3 regions of the Kitasatospora acidiphila genome follow, and region 3 is predicted to be linked to each of the others. Evidence: riboswitches for the same ligand, from Rfam matches in the RefSeq annotation. Region 3 holds a riboswitch; each other region holds the start of a gene.
What was found. Region 3 has a riboswitch for cyclic di-AMP ahead of E6W39_RS34975 (transglycosylase family protein). Riboswitches for the same ligand answer to the same signal wherever they lie in the genome.

Region 1 (7,777 bases), 3.7 Mb from region 3:
TCGCACAACCGGCTGAGCACCACGGAGGTCGTGGTCCGGCGGCGCTGCCGGGCGGAGGGCCTCCGACTCATACCCCGGACTCGCCGCCCGGGATCAGTCGCTGCTGATTACTTCCCGGCGAGCGCCTTGTCCGACTCGGCAGGCGCGGTGGCCGGCTTCGGCCGGGCCGGTCCGGCGGCCTCCTGGAAGGCGTCGAACGGCTTCTCCATCTGGGCGAGGCCGACGGTCTCCCGCTTGAGGAACATCGCCAGCGTCCAGTCGGTGAAGACCCGGATCTTCCGGTTCATGGTCGGCACCATCGCGCCGTGGTACAGGCGGTGGAACCACCAGGCCGGGCGGCCCTTCAGCTTGACCTTGCCGAAGAGGATCGCGACGCCCTTGTGCAGGCCCAGACCGGCGACCGCACCGAGGTTCTTGTGCTTGTACTCCTTCTGCGGGAAGCCCCGCATGCCGGAGACGACGTTGTCACCGAGGACGGCCGCCTGGCGCACCGCGTGCTGCGCGTTCGGCGGGCACCAGGCGCCCTCGCCGGAGGCGAGGTCCGGCACCTGGGCGTTGTCGCCGGCCGCCCAGACGTAGTCGAAGCCCTGCACCTGCAGGGTCGGAGCGGTGTCGACGTGACCGCGCGGGCCCAGCGGCAGGCCGAAGTTGGCGACCACCGGGTTCGGCTTGACGCCCGCGGTCCACACGATGGTGGCCGCGTCCATCTCCTCGCCGTTCTTCAGCACCACGTGCTGGTCGACGCAGGAGTCCATCGAGGTCTCGATGAAGACCTCGATGTTGCGCTCCTCGAGCTTGCCCTTGGTCCACAGGCCCAGGTCGGGGCCCACCTCGGGCAGGATCCGGTTGGCGGCCTCGACCATGACGAAGCGCATGTCGTCACGGCTGACGGTCTTGTAGAGCTTGGCCGCGTCGCGGGCCATGTCCTCGACCTCGGCGATGGTCTCGACGCCGGCGAAGCCGCCGCCGATGACCACGAAGGTGAGGGCCTTGCGGCGGATCGCCTCGTCCGTGGTGGACTCGGCCTTGTCCAGCTGGGCCAGGACGTGGTTGCGGAGGCTGATCGCCTCCTCGACCGTCTTCATGCCGATGCCGTGCTCGGCCAGGCCGGGGATCGGGAAGGTGCGGGAGACCGAGCCGGTGGCCACGACCAGGTAGTCGAAGGGCAGCTCGTAGGTGTCGCCGGCGAGCGGCGCGATGGTGGCGACCTTGCGGGCGTGGTCCACCTCGGTCACCTGACCGGTGAGGACCTCCGCCTTCTTGAGGGCGCTGCGCAGCGGCGCGACGAGGTTGCGAGGCGCGACGTTGCCGCCGGCCGCCTCGGGAAGGAAGGGCAGGTACGTCATGTACGACCGCGGGTCGACGACCGTGACGGTCGCCTCCCCGAAGCGCATCTTCTTGAGGATGCGCATCGCGGCATACAGGCCGACGTAACCACCGCCGACAATGAGGATGCGAGGACGCTCCGTGGTGCTCATATCGGAAAGTATCCAGCACCGCTCGGAGCACCCTTCGTGAGGCCCGTCACAAGGTGATGGACAGGGCCTGCTACACTGCCCGCCCACAACTCGGGCCCCACTCCTCCGCACGACTGCCGGGGGCGGCCTCGGGCGGACGTTTGAATTCCGCTCACCCGGTTGAGCAGCAGTGATCCGCCGTCACTGGCACCTTATCTGACACCTGTTTGGATTCCATCAGCCGATCCGGAACCCCACCTGGGATCCATCGGCCGCGGCCACCCCGGCACCTTCAATCCCGCATACCGGACGAACCGGTCGTCGGACTGCGGAGAACGGGGGAACTCCATGTGAAGAAATTCACGAAGCTTCTCGCGGCGCCGGGCGCGCCACCCCGGCCCGAGGGTCCCGGGCGGGGGGTGGCGGTCCGTCAGAAGGGGGTCAGGAGACCAGGCTCCAGGCGATGCCGTCCAGGATGTCGTGCTCGCTCACCACCAGCTCGGCGGCGCCGGTGCGCTCCATGATCGAACGCAGTACCAGCGCGCCGGCCCCGATCACGTCCACCCGCCCGGGGTGCAGCGACGGAATGGCCGCCCGCTCGGCGTGGGTGGCGCCGAGCAGCTGCTCGGTCACCTCGCGGACCCGGGTCAGCGAGAGCCTGGAGTGGTGGATCCGGGCCGACTGGTACTCCGGCAGGCCGAGCGCGATCGCGGCCACCGAGGTGACCGTGCCGGCCAGGCCGACCAGGGTGGCCGCCTCGGTCAGCGGCACCGCCTCGGCGGCGAGGTTCAGCCCCTGGGCGATGTCCGCCTCGGCCGCCGCGATCTGGACCGAGGTCGGCACGTCGGATCCGGCGAAGTGGCGCTCCGTCAGCCGCACCGAGCCGATGTCCACCGAGCGCGCGGCCCGTACCGTCTCGCCGCCCAGCACGAACTCGGTGGAGCCGCCGCCCAGGTCGAAGACCAGGTACGGGGCCGCGACCGAGGTGCCGGCCAGGCCCTTGGTGGCACCGGCGAAGGAGAGCTGTGCCTCCTCGTCACCCGAGACCACCTCCGGGTCGACCCCGAGGATCTCCCGCACGCCCTTGGCGAACTCGGCGCTGTTCTCGGCATCCCGGGAGGCGCTGGTGGCCACGAACCTGGTCCGCTCCGGGGCCACGCCGTACTCGGCGATCACCGCGGCGTACTCGCGGCAGGCCGCGAAGGTGCGCTCCAGCGCCTCGGGCGCCAACCGCCCGGTGCGGTCCACGTCCTGGCCGAGCCGCACGATGAGCATCCGGCGGTCCAGGTCGACGGCCCGCCCGGCCTGCGGGTCGATGTCGGCGATCAGCAGGCGGATCGAGTTGGTGCCGCAGTCGACCGCGGCCACCCGGATGCTGCTCACCGGCCCTCCTCGGGCTGCTCCGAACCGTCCTGCTCCGGCCCGTCCTGCTCCGACTCGGCGGCGGCCCGCTTGGCGGCCCGCTCGGCCGTCTTGCGCTCCTTGGCGGCGATCACCTCGGCGTGGTCCTCGGCCTCCTCGCGCTGGTGCCGCAGCGCCTCGACGCCGGTCTGGATCTGCTCCTCGGTGACGCAGGAGCCCTTGCGCCACCACTCGGGCAGCATCGCCAGCGCCTCGTCACCCAGCGGGTTGACGCCCTCGCCGGCCGCCAGCGAGTGGCCGACCAGCACGTGCAGGCACTTCACCCGGTCCGGCATGCCACCGGCCGACGGGAAGCCCTCCAGCACCTCGATGGCGTCCCGGCGGGCGATGTAGTCCTCGTGCGCCTTCTGGTAGGCGGCCGCCAGCTCCGGGTCCTCGGCCAGCCGGGCGGTCTGCTCCTTCATCACGCCGTCCGCCTCCAGGGTGCCGATCAGCGAGGCGGCCTTGGGGCAGGTCAGGTAGTAGAGGGTGGGGAACGGCGTGCCGTCCGGCAGCCGGGGCGCGGTCTCCACCACATCGGGGTTGCCGCACGGGCAGCGGTGCGCGACGGCACGGGTGCCGCGCGGCACCCGGCCGAGCTGGGCCGCCACGGCGGCGAGGTCGCGGTCCGCGACGGGCTGGTTCTCAGTACTCATGGCTCATCAGGTCTTCACGGAGCGGGGGCAGGGGAGGGTGAGGCGGCGGCGTCCACCGAGTTCCAGACGGTGGTGTACCAGGGGAGGGCCTTGGCGGCCGGCCCGGAGCCGGTGCCGGACGGCTGGGTGGCGCCGGGCCCCGGGGTGGGGTCGACGGCGGTGAACGGGGTCTCGCCGGGCATCGCGTAGTGCAGCCGCTGCCGGGCCTGGGCCTTGACGAACTCCGGGTCCTGCCAGCGGGCCTTCTCGGCGGTCAGCTGCTGCACCGCGTTCTTGGCCTGCTCGGCCTTGACCCGCTGGGCGGCGATCTCGTCCCGCTGGTTGATGAACTGACGTGCCGGATAGGCCAGGATCGCCACCAGCGAGCAGAGCACCAGCACCAGCACGGTGGCCCGGCTGGTGAACCGCGGCCGCCCCGGGAACTTCCACGCTGCCATGAACTCCTCGCCCCTCCGTCGCGCCGGTGCCCCGGCCCCACCCTAAGCGGTGGCGGCCGGGGCACCGGTCATTTGCCGAGTTCGTCAGCCCTCGAACTTGCTCGGCCTACTGCTCGGCGGAGCGACTGTGCCTTTTACTCCGCAGAGCGGAAGCGCGGGAACGCGGCGCGGCCCGCGTACTCGGCGGCGTCGTCGAGGATCTCCTCGATGCGCAGCAGCTGGTTGTACTTGGCGACGCGGTCCGAGCGGGCCGGGGCACCGGTCTTGATCTGGCCGCAGTTGGTGGCGACGGCCAGGTCGGCGATGGTGACGTCCTCGGTCTCGCCCGAGCGGTGCGACATCATGCAGCGGTAGCCGTTGCGCTGGGCCAGCTCGACGGCGTCCAGGGTCTCGGTCAGCGAACCGATCTGGTTCACCTTCACCAGCAGCGCGTTGGCGGTGCCGGTCTCGATGCCCCGGGCCAGGCGCTCCGGGTTGGTGACGAACAGGTCGTCACCGACCAGCTGGACCTTGCTGCCGAGCTTGTCGGTGATGGCCTTCCAGCCCTCCCAGTCCTCCTCGTTCAGCGGGTCCTCGATGGAGACCAGCGGGTAGGAGTCGACCAGGTCGGCGTAGTAGTCGATCAGCTCGGCGGCCGACAGCGACTTGCCCTCGAACTGGTAGGCGCCGTCCTTGTAGAACTCGGTGGCGGCGACGTCCAGGGCCAGCGCGATGTCCTTGCCCGGCACGTAGCCGGCCTGCTTGATGGCCTCGGTGATGAGGTCCAGCGCGGCGCGGTTGGTCTCCAGGTTCGGGGCGAAGCCGCCCTCGTCGCCCAGGCCGGTGGACAGGCCGCGCTCCTTCAGCACCGCCTTGAGGGTGTGGTAGACCTCGGCACCCCAGCGCAGCGCCTCGGAGAACGACTCGGCGCCGATCGGCGCGATCATGAACTCCTGGATGTCCACGTTGGAGTCGGCGTGCGCGCCGCCGTTGAGGATGTTCATCATCGGGACCGGCAGGACGTGCGCGTTCGGGCCGCCCAGGTAGCGGAAGAGCGGCAGGTCCGAGGCCTCGGAGGCGGCGTGCGCCACGGCCAGCGAGACGCCGAGGATGGCGTTGGCGCCGAGCGAGGACTTGTCCGGGGTGGCGTCCAGGTCGAGCATCGCCTGGTCGATCAGCCGCTGCTCGGTGGCGTCGTAGCCGACCAGCTCCGGGCCGATCTGCTCGATGACGGCGAGGACGGCCTTCTCCACGCCCTTGCCGCCGTAGCGGTTCTTGTCACCGTCACGCAGCTCCAGCGCCTCGAAGGCTCCGGTGGAGGCGCCGGACGGGACGGCGGCACGGCCGGTGCTGCCGTCGTCGAGGCCGACCTCGACCTCGACCGTGGGGTTGCCGCGGGAGTCGAGGATCTCGCGTGCGACGACGACATCGATGGACGGCACTATGCATCTCCTTGCGGAAGCGGTCCTGGGGACAGCGGGAGGACGGGGGCCTTACGACCAGAGCCTAACCGCACCGGCCCGACCGGAGACCGGGACCTGGCTCCCGTCTCACGGTGTGGTTCTGCTACCTGTCGGTAGTTCACCTGAATGCCCGTCCGCCCCGGTCCGGGGCCGCCGCCGGTGCGGCGGCCCCGGGGGCCGGGCGTCGGCGGGTCAGCCGAGGTGGAGCGTCTGGCCGGGGAAGATCAGGTTTGGGTCCTGGCCGACCGTCGCGTGATTGGCCTGGTAGAGCGCCTGCCAGCCGCCGATCACCTGCTGGCCCTGGGCGATGGTGGAGAGCGTGTCGCCGGGCCGGACGGTGTACTCGTGGGCACCGGCCGTGGACGGCTCGGCGGGCTGCGGGGCCGGCTTCGGCTGGGCCGGCTTCGGGGTCGACCGGTGCTGCGGGGCGGCCGACCTGGGCTGGGCCTGCTGCGGCTTGGCCTGCTGGGGCTGGGCCGACCGCTCGGCGGACCGGGAGGCGGCCGCGCCGCCGCCGGGGTTCGCGGAGGCCGGGGCGCCGCCCTGGGTCAGCCCGGCCTTGACCGAGCAGACCGGCCAGGCGCCCGGCCCCTGCGAGGCCAGCACCCGCTCGGCGACCGCGATCTGCTGGTCCTTGCTGGCCAGGTCGGCCCGCGGGGCGTACTGGGTGCCGCCGTACGCGGCCCAGGTCGAGTTGGTGAACTGCAGCCCGCCGTAGAAGCCGTTGCCGGTGTTGATCGACCAGTTGCTGGTGCTCTCGCAGTTCGCCACGCCGTCCCACACGGAGACCGGGGCGGCGTGCGCGCCGGTCGCGGTGAGCAGCGGCATCGCAACTCCCGCGCCTGCCAAGCCGGCTACGGCGATGGCCTTCTCTGCGGTGGTACGGCGACGATGGCGGCCGGTGCCAAACAGCATTGAGACGTCCCTCTCCGCACGCCTGCGAGGTGAGCTGTCGGGTTCGGACCGGTGAGGTTGGCCCGGCCGCCCGCTCGGATCGCTCCGGCGGTCGGCTTCACCCCTAGCCGTGGGAGACGGCAGAAAAACCTGGGTCCCCCGCCCCTGCCCCCTGGTGGTCAGGTGTCCCGGCGACGCGATGGGCAGGATTCGGCGTACTCGCGTGCGGGGTTCGCCTACGCGAACTCCTGGGAGAGTAAGCAGATCTACTGACCAATCACAAGCTCATATCGCCCACATCACGCGGAAATTACGGTGCGTCATGCATCGCCTACCAACCGGTCAGGTTTGACCGATTTGATCCGCATTCAGACCATGACTGCACCGATGCTTCCGACGCGCCGTCACAACGGCGGGAGTTGGCGCACACTCAGTTTTCGACTGCGTCCGCGGGCTTTTCGGGCGTGAACGAAACCGGCAGTTCGCGCAGTCCGCGCATGATCAGACCGCCGCGCCAGCGCAACTCCCCCGGCTCGGCGGCGAGTCGCAGGTCCGGAAGCCGGGTCAGCAGCGTGGCCAGCGCCCGCTGGCCCTCCAGCCGGGCCAGCGGCGCGCCGATGCAGTAGTGGATGCCGTGCCCGAACCCCAGGTGCGGATTGTCCCGGCGGGCCAGGTCCATGGTGTCCGGCTGGTCGAACCTGGCCGGGTCGCGATCGGCCGCGGCCAGCACCACCAGCACCGGATCGCCGACCGGGATGTCCACCCCGCCGATGCTCAGCGGCGAGGTGGCGAACCGCCAGGTGGCCAGCTCCACCGGGCCGTCGTAGCGCAGCAGTTCCTCGACCGCGGTGGTCAGCAGCCCGGTCTCCCCGGCCGCCACCGAGGCCTGCAGGCGGGCCCGCTGCTCCGGGTGGTTCAGCAGCGCGAAGACGCCGTTGCCGATCAGGTTGACGGTCGTCTCGAAGCCGGCGAACAGCAGGATGAAGGCCATGGCGGCGGCCTCGTTCTCGGTCAGGTGCTCGCCGTGGTCGCTCGCCCGGATCAGACCGGAGATCAGGTCCTCGCCCAACTCCCCCCCGCGCTTGCGGTGGATCAGCTCCAGCAGATAGGCGCGCATCTTCTTGACCGCCCGGGCCACGCCGCCGCGCGGACCACCGCCGTGGCGGATCATCATCCCGGCCCAGTCACGGAAGTCGTCCTGGTCCTCGGCCGGCACCCCCAGCAGGTCGCAGATCGCGTAGATCGGCAGCGGGAACGCGAACTCGTGGATCAGATCGGCCGAGCCGCGCGCCGCGAAGGTGTCGATCAGCCGGTCGGTCAGGCGCTGCACCCGGGGCTCGAACTCGGCCACCCGGCGCGGGGTGAACGCCTTGGAGACCAGCCGCCGCAGCCGGGTGTGGTCCGGCGGGTCGATGTTCAGCAGGTGGGTCATCAGATCGGCCTGCCGCTCCCCCGGGATGCCGACCCGACCGGTGCGGTGCGCCTGCTCA
Region 2 (7,777 bases), 970 kb from region 3:
CCCGGCGATCACCGGCAGCCCGGTCGCCGAGGCCTCCAGGTAGACCATCCCGAGCCCCTCCACGTCCAGCCCGCCGCGCCTGGTCCGGCACGGCATCGCGAACACGTCCCCGGCCCCGTAGTGCGCCGGCAGCTCCGGCCACGGCACCTCCCCGGTGAACCGCACCGAGCCGGCCACCCCGAGCGACTCGGCGAGCCTGCGCAGCCGGGGCAGGTAGGGCCCGCCCCCGACGATCAGCAGCACCGTGTCCGGCTCGGTCGCCAGGATCCGCGGCAGCGCGGCGATCAGCGTGTCCTGTCCCTTGCGCCGCACCAGCCGGGAGACGCAGACCACCACCGGCCGGTCCGTCAGCCCGAGCGCGGCCCGCACCGCCTCGCCCCCCGAGCCGGGGTGGAAGACCCGCTCGTCCACCCCCGGCGGCAGCCGCGCCATCCGCGCCGCCGGTCCGGGGCCGACCGCGCCCGCGATCCGCACCCGGGTGTACTCCCCCAGGTAGGTCAGCGTGTCCGTGCCCTCGGCGACCCGCCGCAGCATCTGCCGCGAGCCGGGGAGCTGGGCCCAGGCCGCCTCATGACCGTGCGTCATGCCGACCAGCCGCCGGGCGCCGGCCCGGCGCAGCGCGGGCGCCATCAGGCCGAGCGGGGCGGCCGCGCCGAACCACACCGAGTCGCAGCCTTCGGCCCGCAGGATCTGCGCCGCCCGCCGGGCCGCCCGCGGGGTCGGCAGCAGCATGGTGGCCCGGTCCCGGATCACCTGAAAGGGCTGCTCCGCGTCGAACCGCTGGGTCACCCGATCGGGAGCGTCGCCCGAGCCGCGCCATGATGAGGCATACACCACAATCTCAGCGGCCGGCTGGCGCACCGCCATGCTGTGGACAAAGCGCTGGATTCCGCCTGGGCGCGGGGGAAAGTCGTTGGTGACGATGAGGGTTTTCGGCATACTGGCCACGCCTCGCACGGTCGGGGGGGTGCATGGTTCTCCCCCGCCGGTCCGTACGATAGGTCACCATGCCGTCGCGGCGGGAACGGACGTGCAGGCCGCAACCGTTTTCCTGCCGGACCAGTCCTAACCGGTAGACAGATGCAGAAGACAGGCAGGGCGACAGGCGTACGGACAGGCGTACGACCAGTCAGCGTCGGCCCGGTCCGGTGCGGACGTATGGCGAGATGAATGAGGGAGCTCAGTGGTGTTGGCGGAGGACGGCCCGGACGATCGGGCCGGCAGCGTTGGCAGTAGCACCGTCGCACTGACCGCTCCGCCCGCCGAAGGCGCCACCGCCATCAGCTCGACGGTCCCGGCCCGGGGCGCGCTCTGGGCCGTGAGCACCGGCTGGGTGGTCAGCAGGACCTTGATCGTGCTGATGATCACCGGGGTGATCAAGATCGGCCTGGACGTGAGCACCGACATCACGCTGATCTACCACGCCTGGTACGAGGTGCTGCAGACCGGCACCTTCCCGATGGACGACGTGACCTGGCAGTACCCGCCGGGCGCCGCCCTGGTGATACTGCTGCCGGGCCTGCTGCCGTGGTCCTACCTGGTCTCGTTCTGGGTGTGCTGCGGCATCTTCGACGCGGCTGCCATGGTGCTGCTGGTCCGCTCCGGCGCCCGTCGCGGCCGCAGCCTGGCCGGCGGGTGGATGTGGGTGGTCGGCGTGCCGCTGCTCGGCCCCACCGTCTACAACCGCTACGACATCCTGGTGACCGCCATCGCGGTGATCGGCCTGCTGGTGCTGCTGCGCCGCCCGGTGCTCGGCGGCATGCTGCTGGGCCTCGGCGGCCTGCTCAAGCTCTGGCCACTGGTCGCCCTGGCCGGCACCCCGCGCGGCCGCCGCACCACCCGCTCCTGGACCGGCGCACTGGCCGCGCTCTCCTCGCTGGCCTTCCTGCTCGCCGCCGGCATGAACGGTGCCTTCCAGTTCCTCACCTTCCAGGCCAACCGCGGCATCGAGGTGGAGTCGGTGGGCGCGCTGCCGATCCACTTCGCCCGGCTGTTCGGTTCCTGGCACGGCCAGGTGCAGATGAACTACGGCTCGGTGGAGATGCTCGGCCCGTGGGTCAGCGTCATCTCCAAGGTCGCGCTGGCCGGCACCGCGGTCGGCTTCGGCTGGCTGCTCTACTGGCGGCTGCGGGCCCGCCACTGGCAGGCGGCCACCACCTACGACGCCGCGCTGGCCGCGCTGCTGATCTTCACCGCGACCAGCCGGGTGATCAGCCCGCAGTACATGGTGTGGCTGATCGGCCTGTCCGCGGTCTGCCTCACCGTGCGCGGCACCAGCCAGCGCCCGGTGGCCGTGATGATCCTGATCGCCACGCTGCTGACCACCCTGGAGTTCCCGGTGAACTTCAGCGACACGGTGAACAGCCACCCGCTGGGCGTGGCCACCATCACCGCGCGCAACCTGCTGCTGATCGCCGCCACCGTGGTCTCCTGCCGCCGCCTGTGGATCAGCACCCGGGGCGAGCGGCCCGAGCCGACCGCGGTCACCGCGGTGCTGCCCGGCCCCGAGCAGTCCTCCTACCCGGTGCGCCCCGGCATCGCCTACGAGCAGAGCCTGCTGGACGACTGACCGCCGGGGCCGCGTCAGGCCTGCGGCGACAGCTGCCGCTCCACCTCGCCGATCCAGTCGCGGGTGAACTGCGCCAGCCCGTAGCCCAGTTGCCGCTGGAACACCTGGTCGAGCCGCTGGTCCCGCACCGCGCCGGGCCCGGCCGCGCCCACCGCGCGGTAGAGGCCGACCAGCACCGGTCGGCCGTGCCGCCGGGCGATCAGGTCGCAGGCCAGCCAGGCGAGCTCATAGGCCTGCGCTATGCCCTGGGCGCCGGCCGCGAAGTCGCTGTCCGCGGGCAGCGCGGTGGGCAGCTTGCCGGCCGCCACGTCCTGGGTCAGCTCGGGCGCGATCTGCCGGGCGGTGCGGCCGGTGGTCAGGTAGGCGGTCCAGTCCGCCACCCCCTCGGAGAGCCAGAGCGGGGTCCAGGGGTGGGTGTCGCCGCGGGTCGCCACATGGGTGGTCTCATGGGTGATCACCACCTGCTTGCCGACCTCGCTGAGCTGCCGGAAGGCATCCGGATTGACCATCACCCGGTCGGCGGGGGTGTGCAGCGGCGCACCGGCCGCCGCGCTGGTGACCGCGGCTATGTCCTGGTAGGAGCCCGGGTCGACCCCCAGCAGCTGGGCGAACTGCGGCTCGCTGCCCGGCAGTTGCAGCACCAGCCGCTGCGCCCAGCCGGTCCCCCAGACGGCGCTGACGGCCGGCACCGCGCGGTCGCCGATCGCCGCCAGCGCGGCGAGCTCGGCCGACCCGGCGGGGCCGAGCACCAGGCAGCGCGCCCCGCGCACCGGGTCGGGCGTGCCCAGGTCCCAGGGCGCCGCGGCCGCGTCCGGGGCCGCGCCCTCGCCCGTCACCGCCGCGCCGGCCAGGGTGAGCCGGCGCTGCAGCACCGCGGGGTAGTCGTCGTAGCCGAGCAGCCGGTACCGCAGCTCGGCGGTGACCGTGCCGGCGTCCCAGCCGACCGGCCGGTAGTCGAGCTCGGCCAGCGGCAGCGCGGCCAGCTCGCCGGTCCGCAGCCGGTCGGCGCGGCGGGCGAGCAGCGCGGTCAGCCGGTCGGCGGCGAGCCGGCCGTCCGCCGGCCGCCGGTCGGCGGACGGCGCGGCGGCCGGCGGCAGCGAGAGCTGGGTGAGCGCCCCCGCCACCAGCAGCAGCGCGGTACGCCGCGACACCCCGGCGCGACTGGCCGCACCGGCGTGTGCCGCGCTCTCCACCGGCAGCCTCTCGACGGCGCTCAGACCCGCACCACCGCTGAGACCGGCATCGCCGAGACGCTCTCGTACCGCACCTGGGCTCCGGGGTGCGGGGCATGGATCACCGTGCCACCGCCGACGTACATGCCGACGTGGTGCATGTCCTTGAAGAAGATCACCAAGTCTCCCGGTTGCGCCTCGGCCAGGCTGATCCGCCGCCCCCCGAACGCCTGCGCCTGGGAGGTGCGCGGCAGGGTCACTCCGGCCTGCCGCCAGGCCCAGTACATCAGACCGGAGCAGTCGAAGGCATCGGGCCCGGTGGCTCCGTAGACGTAGGGCGACCCGAGCTTGCCCAGCGCGGCGGCCAGCGCGATGCCGGCGCGGTCCGAGGAGGGCGGCGCGCTGCCCAGGTCGAGCCGGTCGGTGCCGCGGGTGGCGCGCTGCTCGGCGTCCCGCTCGTCCTGTGCGGCCAGCTGCGCCCGGTCGTCGGCGGTCAGGGTGCCGAGCAGGGCCTGGGCGCTCTTCAGCCGGTCCTGCAGCTGCTGCCTGCTCTGCGCCAGCGTGCTGCGGACCGCCTCCAGCTCGGCCAGCTTGGCGGTCGCCTCGGCGCGGCGCTGGTCCAGGGCGCGCTCCTGCTGCTGGAGCGTGCGCAGCGAGTCGGCCCGCTGCTCACCCGCCTGCCCCAGGCTGCGGGCTTCGGCCAGGTAGCGGGTCGGGTCGCCGGAGAGCATCAGCTGCACGGCCGGGTCCATCCCGCCGGAGCGGTACTGGGCGGCGGCGATCTCGGCGAGCGCGGTGCGGGTCTCGGTGACCGCCTCCTGGTCCCGGGCCACCGCCCCTGCAGCTCGGTCGCCTCGCGCTGCAGCCGCTTGGCGTCGTCCTCGGCGGCGGTGGAGCGCTCCGACGCCTGCTCGGCCTCCGTGTAGAGCTGGTCGACCTGCGCCCTGACGCCGGCCCGGTCCGGTCCGGGCCCGCCGGGCGCCGCCTGCGCCGCGCCGCCCGCCGCTATCGCCAGCGCCGTGGTCGCGGCGGCGGTGACCGCCAGCACCCGGGAGAGCCGACGTTCGGCGCCCTGCTGGGGAGTGCGGCCCGGGAGCACCGGGCGTTGCGGCATCGTCATGGGCTGACGACTCCAATCGGCGGCGGAACAGATCCGCGCCGACGTTAGCGAGTCGGGGCGGACGAGTCCAAACCCCTGCCAATACGAATATTTGACCAAGAATCGGACATGCAGCCGAAAGAGCCCGGCCCCCGAAGCGGGGACCGGGCTCTTTCCCGACGAACCGTCAGGGGCGCATCACACGCGGATGATGGCCGCGATCGGCATCACGGTGGCGTTCTCGTAGTGCACGACCGCGCCGGTGTGCGGGGCGTGGATGATCTGCCCGCCACCCACGTACATGCCGACGTGGTGCATGTCGGAGAAGTAGATGATCAGGTCGCCGGGCTGCGCGTTGGCGATGTCCGTGCCCACGTTGGTGCCGATCGTGGCCTGCTCCTCGGAGGTGCGCGGCAGCGAGACGCCGGCCTTCGCGTAGGCCCACTGCATCAGGCCCGAGCAGTCGAACGAGGTCGGACCGGCGGCACCGTAGACGTACGGCGAGCCCAGCGCGGACTCGGCGGCGGCGATCGCGGCCTGCGCGTGCGAGCCGGCCGGGATGCTGCTCAGATCGGTGCGGGCGCTGCCGCGGGAGGCGGCGTCCTGCTGGCCGGCCTGGCTCTGGGCCTGGCTGGCGGCGGCCTTGGCAGCGGCGGCGGCCTGGGCCTCCTGCGCGGCGATGGCCTGCTTCTGCTGCTCGGTGAGCGAGTTGAGCAGGTCCTGGGCGGCCTTCAGCTTGGCCTGGGCGTCGTCCTTGGCGGACTTCAGCTGGGCGGTGGTGGAGTCCAGCTCGGCCAGCTTGCCGCTCGCGTCGGCCTTGTCCTGGTCGAGCTTGCGCTGCTCCTGCTGGAGCTCCTTCAGCGTCTCGCCCTGGCTGGTGTTCAGCTGGTTGATCGAGCCGGCCTGGTTGAGGAAGCTGTCCGGGTTCGCGTTCAGCATCAGCTGAACCGTCGGGGATATCCCGTCGTTGGCGTACTGGTCGGCGGCCACGCCGGCCAGGCCGTTCTGCAGGTTGGTCACCTGGTCCTGCTGCCGGGCCACCTGGTCCTGCAGGTCGCCGACCTGCTTCTGCAGCGTCTGCTGCTTGGACTGGGCCGTCATGTACGCCTGGTTGGCCGCCTCGGCCTTCTGGTTGAGGTCGTCGACCTGGGTCTTCACCTGGTCCAGCGTCGGCGCCGGGTCGGCGTGCGCGCTGGTCTGTGCGGACAGGGCGACGGCGGTCGCCGCAGCAGCGGTCAGGATCGACGCGCGAGTTCGGCCGACGGGCTTGGGACGACGGTGGGACGCCACGAATCCTTCTTCCTCGGGCCGCCTACCGGGTGAGCTGACGGGTTCGGGCCGGAAGCATGCCCTACGACGCCTCACCGGCCCGCGGGCCGACCTGGCGCCGATTCACCCCGGAGGAACGTGTGGTTCCCCGGCTCCGGTCCACAGCACCCCCGCGGGGACTCCCCTCGGGCCGTCAACTGCCCGGGCTGCTTTCCGAACTCGGCGGGACCTCCGCTGCCACCCGGGTCGGGTGATCGCCATCGCATCGGTCTGGAGCCGACCCTAGTAACAGGTCCGTGATGTGTTCAAATCCTTGTCGGAATTACTTACGAACTTTGACTGTCCGTGATAAGCGCGTCACCCATCGGTGATCAAGACGCAGACGAACAGGTGTCCCAGCTCACAACTCGGACCGCTCGGGACCCGGACACGCGCTGACCGACCCTCAGCAGGAGGGCCGGCCAGGTGGCTCGACGGGGAGTCAGCGGGGTCGGGTCAGACCCGGCGGATGGTCTTGATCGGGCCGATCGAGGCGGCGTCGGCGATCCGCACCACGTCACCGGTGTGCGGGGCGTGCACCACCTTGCCGTTGCCGATGTACATCCCCACGTGGTGCGCGTCGGCGCCGTAGATCACCAGGTCGCCGGGCTGCGCGTCGGCCAGGCTGGGCACGGCGGTGCCGACCGTGGCCTGCTCCTGCGAGGTGCGCGGCAGCGAGACGCCGGCCTGCGCGTAGGACCACTGCATCAGGCCCGAGCAGTCGAAGGTGGTCGGGCCGGTGGCGCCCCAGACGTAGTAGTCGCCCAGCCGGGTCAGCGCCTGCTGCACCGCGCTGCCCGCGTAACCGCCGGCCTGCGGCAGGCCGATCGGCGTGCGGACGTCGCTGCGCGAGGCGTGGTCGTCGGCGGTGACCGCCGCCCGGTCGGCCGCGCTCAGCGAGGCCAGCAGCTGCTGCGCCGCCGCCAACTTGCCCTGCACATCGGTCTTGGCCGCGTTCAGCTCCTGCGTCGAGCGGTCCAGCTCGGCCAGCGTGTCGGCGGCTTCCTTCTTCTCCTGGTCCAGCTTGCGCTGCTGGTCCATGAGCGACTTCAGCGCGGCGGTCTCGGAGGTGGTGGCCATCTGCATGCTGGCCGTCTGGTCCAGGTAGCTCTGCGGGTTGGAGTTGAGCATCACCTGGACCGCGGGGTCGATCCCGTCGGTGCGGTACTGGTCGCCCGCCACCGCCGCCAGGCCGGACTCCAGGTCCGTCACCTGCTGCTGGGTGCGGGCCACCTGGTCCTGCAGCTGGGTGGCCTGCTGGCGCAGCTGGGTGGCGCGCTCGTTGGCCCCGTCGTACTTCTCGGACGCCGCCTCGACCTGCTGGTTCAGTCCGTCGACCTGCGTCTTGACGTCGTCCACCGACGGCTTCGGGTCGGCCCAGGCGCCCGGCTGCGCGGAGAGGGCGACCGCCGTCGCGGCAGCGGCGGTGAACACGTAGACCCGCGCACGACTCGGCTGCTTGGGACGGCGGTGGGACGCCACTGGACCGCTCCTTCTTCTGCCGGCCGCCTACCTGATCGGGTGAGTGGCCGGAAAAATAGGTTTGACGCCGGACCCTACTGAACATCAGAACCCTGCGCTACTCCCCCGGCCGCGAACCACCTTCGGTCGAACGGCCTTCACCGGGCC
Region 3 (7,777 bases):
CGCCGGGCTCGCCCGCGGACTGGTCTCCTACTACTTCGACGGCAAACGACTGCTGATGCAGTCCGCCACCCACCGGCTGATGCACCTGGAGCTGGCCGCCGCACTCGCCGAACTGCCGCCGGACGCCTCACCACCGCAGCGGCTGGCCGCGGCGATCGACCAGATCCTGCACACCGCACTGGACCACCCCGGGTGATGCGCTCGCACCTGGCGCTGATCCTCGACCCGGACATCGGCGGCTTCGTCCAGGACCCGGAGCAGCAGCAGCTCGGCGCGATCCTGCGGGAGGTGCTGGCGGGCTGGGGCGCGCCCGATCCGGCCGCCGAACACGCGGTGCTGCGCAGCGCGTTGATGGGCGGTTGCATCGGCGTGCTGCTTCCCGGCGCGCAGACCCCGCTGCCGCCGATCCGGGCCGACCTGTTCGCCCGCTACGGCCTGCCCTGGGAGTTGGGGCGACCACCGGAGGGCGGCAGTCCCGGTCGGCCGGACTGGGCGCACCTGGCCTCCGGCTGACCGGGTCGCCGGGTCAGCTCTCGGCCAGGATCGAGGTCAGCAGGTCGGTGGTCTTCTCCGGGGTGAGGCTGTCCACGCAGAGCCGTTCCATCACCTGCACGTAGGCGTCCACGTCGTCCCGCTTGTCCAGGTAGAGCGCGCTGGTCAGCTGCTCCAGGTAGACCACGTCGGCGAGGTCCTGCTCGGGGAAGCGCAGGATGCTGAAGGCGCCGCTCTCCCCGGCGTGCGCCCCGAACCGGAACGGCATCACCTGGATCACCACGTTGGGCTGCTCTGCGATGTCGATCAGGTACTGGAGCTGGCCGCGCATCACCTTCGGCCCGCCGACCGGCCGGCGCAGCGCCGCCTCGTCGATCACCGCCCACAGCCGCGGGCCCTGACCCTCCGCCAGCAGCTTCTGGCGGCGCAGCCGCAGGCCGACCAGGCGCTCGACCTCCTCCTCGCTGAGCGCCGGGCTGCTCTGGGTGAAGACGGCGCGGGCGTAGGTCTCGGACTGCAGCAGGCCGGGGATGAACTGCACCTCGTAGGTGCGGATCAGCTAGGCGGCCTCCTCCAGGCCCACGTAGGTCTGGAACCAGCCCGGCAGCACATCGCTGAAACTGTGCCACCAGCCGGACTTGTTCGCCTCGCGGACCAGGCCGAGCAGCGACTCGCGCTCCTCGCCGTCGGTCACGCCGTAGAGGGTCAGCAGGTCGGCGACGTCGCGCTCCTTGAAGCTGACCCGCCCGAGTTCCATCCGGCTGATCTTCGACTCCGAGGCGCGGATGGCATAGCCGGCGTCCTCGCGGGTGACGCCGCGGGCCTCCCGCAGCCTGCGCAGCTGGGAGCCCAGGAGGATCCGGCGCACCATCGAACCGCCGCCGGGCTGCACTGTGGTCATGCCGTTGGAACCTCCGACTCAGGAAATCAGCGCACAGTCTGCCATCATCCGGCCGCTCACAGTGCCTGTACCAGTACAAGGATCTACCAATTTTGCATCGGCACGTCCATCGGCACATCCATCAGCACGTACGGATGCACGTGCATCCGGCGTCTGCATATGCCAATAGTGCGACTGCACGTGAATCGACTCTTGCATCCGCCGTGAGCACAGAGCACGATGGTGCACGTGCAGTTGCACGCCCCCTGTGACAGTCCCGCGGGCTTCGTCGTCGACCCCATGCATCCGGTCGAGGCGATGGCGAAGCGGCCGAGCGAGTCGGAGGTGACCGGCATGACCCCGCCGGGTCCAGCCGTGTCCGCCCCCTTATGGGAGGAGCTCTTCATGGGCACCGGTACGGCGCTTGCCATCGACCCTGACGTGGTCACCTGCACGCTCCCCCCTCGCTATGACGCGGTGAAGACCGCCCGCGACTTCACCAGAACCTCCCTGCAGCGCTGGGGCCTTGGCGACATGTTCGACGATGTCGCCCTGGTCGCCTCGGAGTTGGTCACCAACGCGCTGCGGCACGCGATCGGCCAGCCGACCGCGGCGGACCTGCCGGGCCGGCAGCCGTTCCCGATCCAGCCGGGCCCGGTCGACGGCCGGCTGCCGATCCGGATCAGCCTGGTCCACCGGGGGGACCAACTGGTCTGCGCCGTCAGCGATCCGAGCTGCCAGGGGCCGGTCACCCGGGAGGCCGACTTCGTGGCCGAGTCGGGCCGGGGGCTGCACCTGGTCGATTCGTTCAGCCGCTCCTGGGGCTGGCACCCGCTGGCCTCCGGGACCGGCAAGGTGGTCTGGGCCGTTTTCCAGGCCGAGGGGCACCGACTTCGCTGTCCTCCGCGGCAGTTGACGCCGCGTCGATCGGACGTCACCGCCGCTCAGCCTGACGGGCCCATCCGCCCGACCGAACGCCGCGCCGTCGCGCGGCGTTTCGCGTTCCCGGGGCCGACCCGCGGGTCCAGCCTGCGGTTGCCGGAGCGAGCAGCCGAACCGCGCGGCCGAACTGCGCAGCCAACCCGGGGGTCCAACCGACAAGGGGCGCCGAGGACATGCGAAACGCCGCCGCAGACTCCCCTGTGCCGCGGCGGCGCCCAGTCCGATCGGCAGGCCCGGCAAGCGGCCTGACGGTGGCTCGGGGATCAGGCGACCAGGTGGTCGAACTCCCCGTCCTTGACACCCAGCAGCAGCGCCTCGATCTCGTCCCGGGTGTAGATGAGGGCCGGGCCGTCCGGGAAGCGCGAGTTGCGCATGGCGACGGCGCCACCATCGAGGGCCGCCAGCTCCACGCAGTTGCCCTTGGAGTTGCTGTGGCGACTCTTCTGCCAGACCACGCCTTCGAGGTCTGCCGCGGGCATGCCGTTGTACGTGTGGTGCATCGAATTCTCCCAAGAGCTGGAGTGCTCATAGCGCTCGGCGCCCGACCGCTCCGGCCGCCGGCCGCCTCCGGCTCGTACGGGCAGGGCGAATGCCTTACTTGTCGTGATGATAACGCTAATGCACGTGCATCGGCATGCGATTTTGCGCGTGCACCGTCAGGAACTTGATGTGACAAACCCTCGCCAAACCGACACAATCCGCCAGACAGAACTGGACATTTGAGGGTGATTCAGCTCTTCGATCGTCACCCCGTGTCAGGGGACGTCCACGACCCTCTGACCGGTTCGGCCATTGACAGGCCCATTCCACGGTCGAGTTCGCATCCGAACCCTCACACTCCGTCACATCAATGGAACGAGAGGCCGGTTTTCCGGACGCCGGGCCTGGCCATCGGCGGAGCGGAGCCGGACGGCGGGCAATCGACCGGCAGCCCGATGCGGACTGATCACGCGTATGTCCTACGATTCTGCGCCATGAGCACTGCAGCCATCCCGGGCGCACAACTGCCCGTCCGCACGCCAGGCTCCCGAGCACGGGGGCGCCACCGCCGTCCCGAGCGCCCCGAGGTCCCGGTCGGCGCGGCGCCGCTGGTCCTCGCGGTGCCGGCCGAGGCGACGCCCGAGGCGGTGGCGGTGGTCGACGAGCTGATCTCGGTGATCCGCGGCGAACAGCCCGGCATCGAAATGCTGGCCGGCTGGCTGCCGACCACGGCCGCCGAGCCGGCGGCCCAGCAGGAGCGAGACGAGCAGGACGCTCCCCAGGCACAGCCGGGCCACGCCGCCCCCACCGTGGCCGACCTGGTGGCCCGGGCCGCCGAGCTGGGCCTGCCCGCCCCGGTGCTGGTGCCGCTGGTCACCGGACCGCATGACTTCCTGGCCGGGCTGCACCAGCTCGCCGCCGAGACCGGGGCGCAGGTGACCGAGCCGCTCGGCCCGCACCCGCTGCTGGCCGAGGCGGTGCACGTGCGGCTCTCCGAGGCCGGCCTGGCCCGCGCCGACCGCGCCCGCCTGTTCGCCATCGCCACGGCCGCCGACGGCGTGGTGCTGACCACCGTGGGCGGCGAGGAGGCCGCCGCGGCGGCCGGCGTCACCGGCGTGCTGCTCGCGGCCCGGCTGGCGGTGCCGGTGGTGGCCGCCGCCCTGGACGTGCCCGGCTCGGTGGCCGGCGCCGTCGAGCACCTGCGGGCCACCGGCTCGCAGCGGCCCGCCCTGGCCCCGCTGGTGATCGGCCCCGAGGTGAGCGGCGAGGCGCTGCTGGCCGCCGCCGAGGAGACCGGCTGCCCGAGCGCCGCGCCGATCGGCGCCTACCCGACGGTCGGTCAGCTGATCGCCTCGGTGTACCTGGCCGCGCTGCCCGAGCCCGCCGAGCCCGACCCGGTCACGGAGGGCCCGCAGCTCCCCGCACAGCCCGCTGGAGAGGCTTCTGAGGAGGCCTGAGCCCCCGCAGTCCGGCTGGCCCCGTTCACGTCCCCCTGGGACGCGGACGGGGCCTTTCGCATGCCCGGACACCCGCCGACACCCGCCGGCCCCACTGGCAGGGGCTCAGTTCGTGGGCATGCCTTCACAAGGTTCGTCAATCTGCCCGTATCTGTCCGTTTTGACCCTTCTAGCACCCCGTCAGGCCGCCGGTCTCGAATTGGTAACGAGTACCTGTCAGAGCACCTTCAAGTCCCTTGGAAGTTGCCGGGAAAGCCTCCTGCGAGGGCCTCGGATTTTGAACGGCCCATCAGCCTGAAAGAGCGGCAACTTCGCTGGCGAACAACCCAGTTGCCGGTTCCCGACCCAACACTCCATCAGCTACCGGCACATCGCGATCTTGAAGGTCAAGTGAATACTGTGTGATGTCACTCACAGCTGTTTGCGATTCCTTCTTATGTCTGTCTAACGTGCTCCCCGTTCGTGGTCACACGGACCCAGCAGACCGGACGCCGAGTCCTGCCACCGACCCTGCTGGCGGCGCGAAAACGCAACCACGGCAGGAGCGGGGGACCCAGGTAAGCCGCCCCGGGAGACCGGGGCTTGGGGTGAAGCCGTGCACGCACGGCCGGGCAACTCCAGCCCGAATCCGACAGCTCACCTCGTAGGCGTAGGAGAGGAACGCGTCTTCATGCTGCCCACGACTGGCACGAACCGTCCCCGCAACGCCAAGCGCGCGATTGCCGCCACCGGCCTGCTCGGCCTGGGCCTGGCCCTGCCGTGCATCACCGCCACCACCGCCTCCGCCGCGCCGGTCTCGGTGTGGGACAAGGTCGCCGCCTGCGAGAGCACCAACAACTGGAGCATCAACACCGGCAACGGCTTCTACGGCGGCCTGCAGTTCACCTCCTCCACCTGGGCGGCCTACGGCGGCACCCAGTACGCCCCGCAGGCCAACCTGGCCACCAAGGACCAGCAGATCGCCGTCGCCGAGAAGGTGCTCGCCGACCAGGGCCCCGGCGCCTGGCCGGTCTGCTCCATCCAGGCGGGCCTGACCGCCGGCGGCGCCCCGGCGCAGGTCGACACCGGCGCCGGCAGCACCAGCAGCACCCCGGCGCCGACCCCCGCCGCCCCGGCTGCCCCCGCCGCCCCGGCGCAGCAGCAGGCTCCGGCGCCGAAGGCCGCCCCGGCGCAGCACGCCGACCGCGAGACCTACACCGTGGTGCCCGGCGACTGGCTGTCCACCATCGCCCAGAAGCACAACGTGGACGGCGGCTGGCAGAAGCTCTACGACCTCAACAAGTCGGTGCTGACCCAGGGCCCGAACTGGATCTACCCGGGCGAGAAGCTCGACCTCGGCACGGTCGCCGTGGCCACCCCCGCGGCGCCCGCCAAGAACGCTGACGACTCCTCGGACGCCGCCACCCCGGCCCCGGCCTCGCTCCCGGCCCGCACCACCAGCCTGCAGAGCAGCTCCACCAGCACCCAGAGCGCCACCGGTGCCTTCGCCGCCGCGGTCAGCTTCGCGGAGTCCAAGGTCGGCCAGGCCTACGTCTGGGGCGGCAGCAGCAACGGCGGTTGGGACTGCTCCGGCCTGACCCAGGCCGCGATGGCCCAGGCCGGCGTCTCCATCCCGCGCATCGCCGCCGACCAGGCCGCCGCCTCCACCCGGGTGTCGCTGGCCAGCCTGCAGCCGGGCGACCTGCTCTTCTGGTCCAGCAACGGCAGCGACTCCGGCGTCTACCACGTGGGCCTGTACGTGGGCGGCGGCAAGTTCGTGGAGGCCGCCAACCCGAGCGCCGGCGTGAAGTACGAGACCATCTCGAACTACACCCCGGACTTCGCCGGCCGGGTCTGACCCGCCGCACCGCCGGCGGGCCCCGACCCGCCGCGCACCGAAAGCAGCCGAGGGCCGCCTCCCGCACGTGGGGCGGCCCTCGGCCGTCCCGGTCGGGCCCTGGCAGGGCGCGGCGCCACGCGGCATGCTGAGGGCTCCGGCAGACCCGAGGAGAACCCGTGCCCAAGCCCAAGGTGACCGTCAGCCTGGACGCCGATCTGGCCATCGACGTGATGATGCTCAGCGGCGCCGGCAATCCGCAGGACGCGGTCGAACTGATCGTCCGTGACTATCTGGCGCGCTCCCGGCGGACCGAGGCCCGCACCGGGGAGGCCGACGATGCCGGCCGGCTCACCCACGAGCGGCGCAGCGACGCCGAGAGCGGCTGACCGGCCGACCAGCTGACCGGCCGAGCGGCCGACCGCCCGCCCGCGGAACGCGAAGTGCCGCCGACCCCGAAGGGCCGGCGGCACCCGCTGAGCGGCACTGAGATGGACTCTTATCGCGGCCGGGCTCCGGTGGAGCCGCGCATCACCAGCTCCGGCTGGAACATGAACTCGGTCCGCTGGGTGGACTGGCCGCCGACCTCCTCGAGGAGCGCGTCCACCGCGGCGGTGGCCATCGCCTCCACCGGCTGGCGGATGGTGGTGAGCGGCGGCTCGGTGAAGGCGATCAGCGGCGAGTCGTCGAAGCCGACCACCGAGACGTCTCCCGGCACGCTCAGCCCGCGCTGGCGCACCGCCCGGATCGCGCCCAGCGCCATCATGTCGCTGCCGCAGACGATCGCGGTGCAGCCCTGGTCGAGCAGCGCGCCGGCGGCCGCGTGCCCGCCCTCCACGCTGAACAGGGTGGAGTGCACCAGCTGCTCGGCCTCCTCGGCGGCGACCCCGAGCACCGACCGCATCGCGGCGGTGAAGCCCTCGATCTTGCGCTGCACCGGCACGAAGCGGCGCTGCCCGACCGCCAGGCCGATCCGCTCGTGCCCGAGCTCGGCCAGGTGCTGCACCGCCATCCACATCGCGGCCCGGTCGTCCGGCGAGATGAACGGCGCGGCGATCTTCTCGCTGTAGCCGTTGATCAGCACGAACGGCACCTGGCGGCCCGTCAGTTTGGCGTACCGGTCGTGGTCGGCGGTGGTGTCGGCGTGCAGCCCGGAGACGAAGACGATGCCCGCGACCTGGCGGTCCACCAGCATCTCGACCAGTTCGTCCTCGGTGGACCCGCCGGGGGTCTGGGTGCAGAGCACCGGGGTGTAGCCGTGCCGGCTGAGCACCTGCTCGATCACCTGGGCCAGTGCCGGGAAGATCGGGTTGCTCAGCTCCGGGGTGATCAGCCCGATCAGCCCGGCGCTGCGCTGGCGCAGCCGGGTCGGCCGCTCGTAGCCGAGCACGTCGAGAGCCGCCAGCACGGTCTGGCGGGTGGTCGCGGAGACACCCGCCTTGCCGTTGAGGACGCGGCTGACGGTGGCCTCACTGACCCCAGCCTGCGCCGCGATGTCCGAGAGTCGCGCCGTAGTCACGAGCCCAGAGCCTATTGCAACCATGTCACACCGCCCACCAGCTGGTGCTGTCCGCGGGCAGCACACCCGGCTGCCGGTCCTCGACGGAGCTCAGCAGCAGCGTCCCCGGGACCATCAACTCCACTGGCTGGCCTGTGGTGTTGACGGTGCAGACGAAGTCGCCCCGACGGAACATCAGCACCCCGGCCGGG

Region 1: another riboswitch for cyclic di-AMP. It lies ahead of E6W39_RS43530 (transglycosylase family protein); the one in region 3 lies ahead of E6W39_RS34975 (transglycosylase family protein).
Region 2: another riboswitch for cyclic di-AMP. It lies ahead of E6W39_RS30445 (C40 family peptidase); the one in region 3 lies ahead of E6W39_RS34975 (transglycosylase family protein).

Annotation. Positions count from the first base shown of each region.
Region 1 covers NZ_VIGB01000003.1:3,708,445-3,716,221, forward strand. Annotated here, with positions in the region: gene E6W39_RS17330 (NAD(P)/FAD-dependent oxidoreductase) at 108-1,478, opposite strand; gene E6W39_RS17335 (Ppx/GppA phosphatase family protein) at 1,899-2,840, opposite strand; gene E6W39_RS17340 (DUF501 domain-containing protein) at 2,837-3,514, opposite strand; gene E6W39_RS17345 (FtsB family cell division protein) at 3,529-3,951, opposite strand; gene eno (phosphopyruvate hydratase) at 4,086-5,372, opposite strand; gene E6W39_RS43530 (transglycosylase family protein) at 5,586-6,221, opposite strand; cyclic di-AMP (ydaO/yuaA leader) riboswitch at 6,312-6,513, opposite strand; gene E6W39_RS17360 (cytochrome P450 family protein) at 6,718-7,777, opposite strand, start outside.
Region 2 covers NZ_VIGB01000003.1:6,436,721-6,444,497, reverse strand. Annotated here, with positions in the region: gene E6W39_RS30465 (glycosyltransferase family 4 protein) at 1-939, opposite strand, end outside; gene E6W39_RS30460 (glycosyltransferase 87 family protein) at 1,184-2,569, shown strand; gene E6W39_RS30455 (hypothetical protein) at 2,584-3,762, opposite strand; gene E6W39_RS30450 (C40 family peptidase) at 3,783-4,574, opposite strand; gene E6W39_RS43750 (hypothetical protein) at 4,472-4,861, opposite strand; gene E6W39_RS30445 (C40 family peptidase) at 5,039-6,130, opposite strand; cyclic di-AMP (ydaO/yuaA leader) riboswitch at 6,155-6,262, opposite strand; gene E6W39_RS30440 (C40 family peptidase) at 6,605-7,630, opposite strand.
Region 3 covers NZ_VIGB01000003.1:7,401,916-7,409,692, reverse strand. Annotated here, with positions in the region: gene E6W39_RS44360 (TetR/AcrR family transcriptional regulator) at 1-196, shown strand, start outside; gene E6W39_RS44355 (hypothetical protein) at 196-513, shown strand; partial or broken gene E6W39_RS34995 (helix-turn-helix domain-containing protein) at 527-1,363, opposite strand; gene E6W39_RS43790 (ATP-binding protein) at 1,622-2,563, shown strand; gene E6W39_RS34985 (DUF397 domain-containing protein) at 2,578-2,814, opposite strand; gene E6W39_RS34980 (hypothetical protein) at 3,289-4,251, shown strand; cyclic di-AMP (ydaO/yuaA leader) riboswitch at 4,770-4,914, shown strand; gene E6W39_RS34975 (transglycosylase family protein) at 4,922-6,088, shown strand; gene E6W39_RS34970 (hypothetical protein) at 6,247-6,456, shown strand; gene E6W39_RS34965 (LacI family DNA-binding transcriptional regulator) at 6,567-7,610, opposite strand; gene E6W39_RS34960 (glycoside hydrolase family 13 protein) at 7,612-7,777, opposite strand, start outside.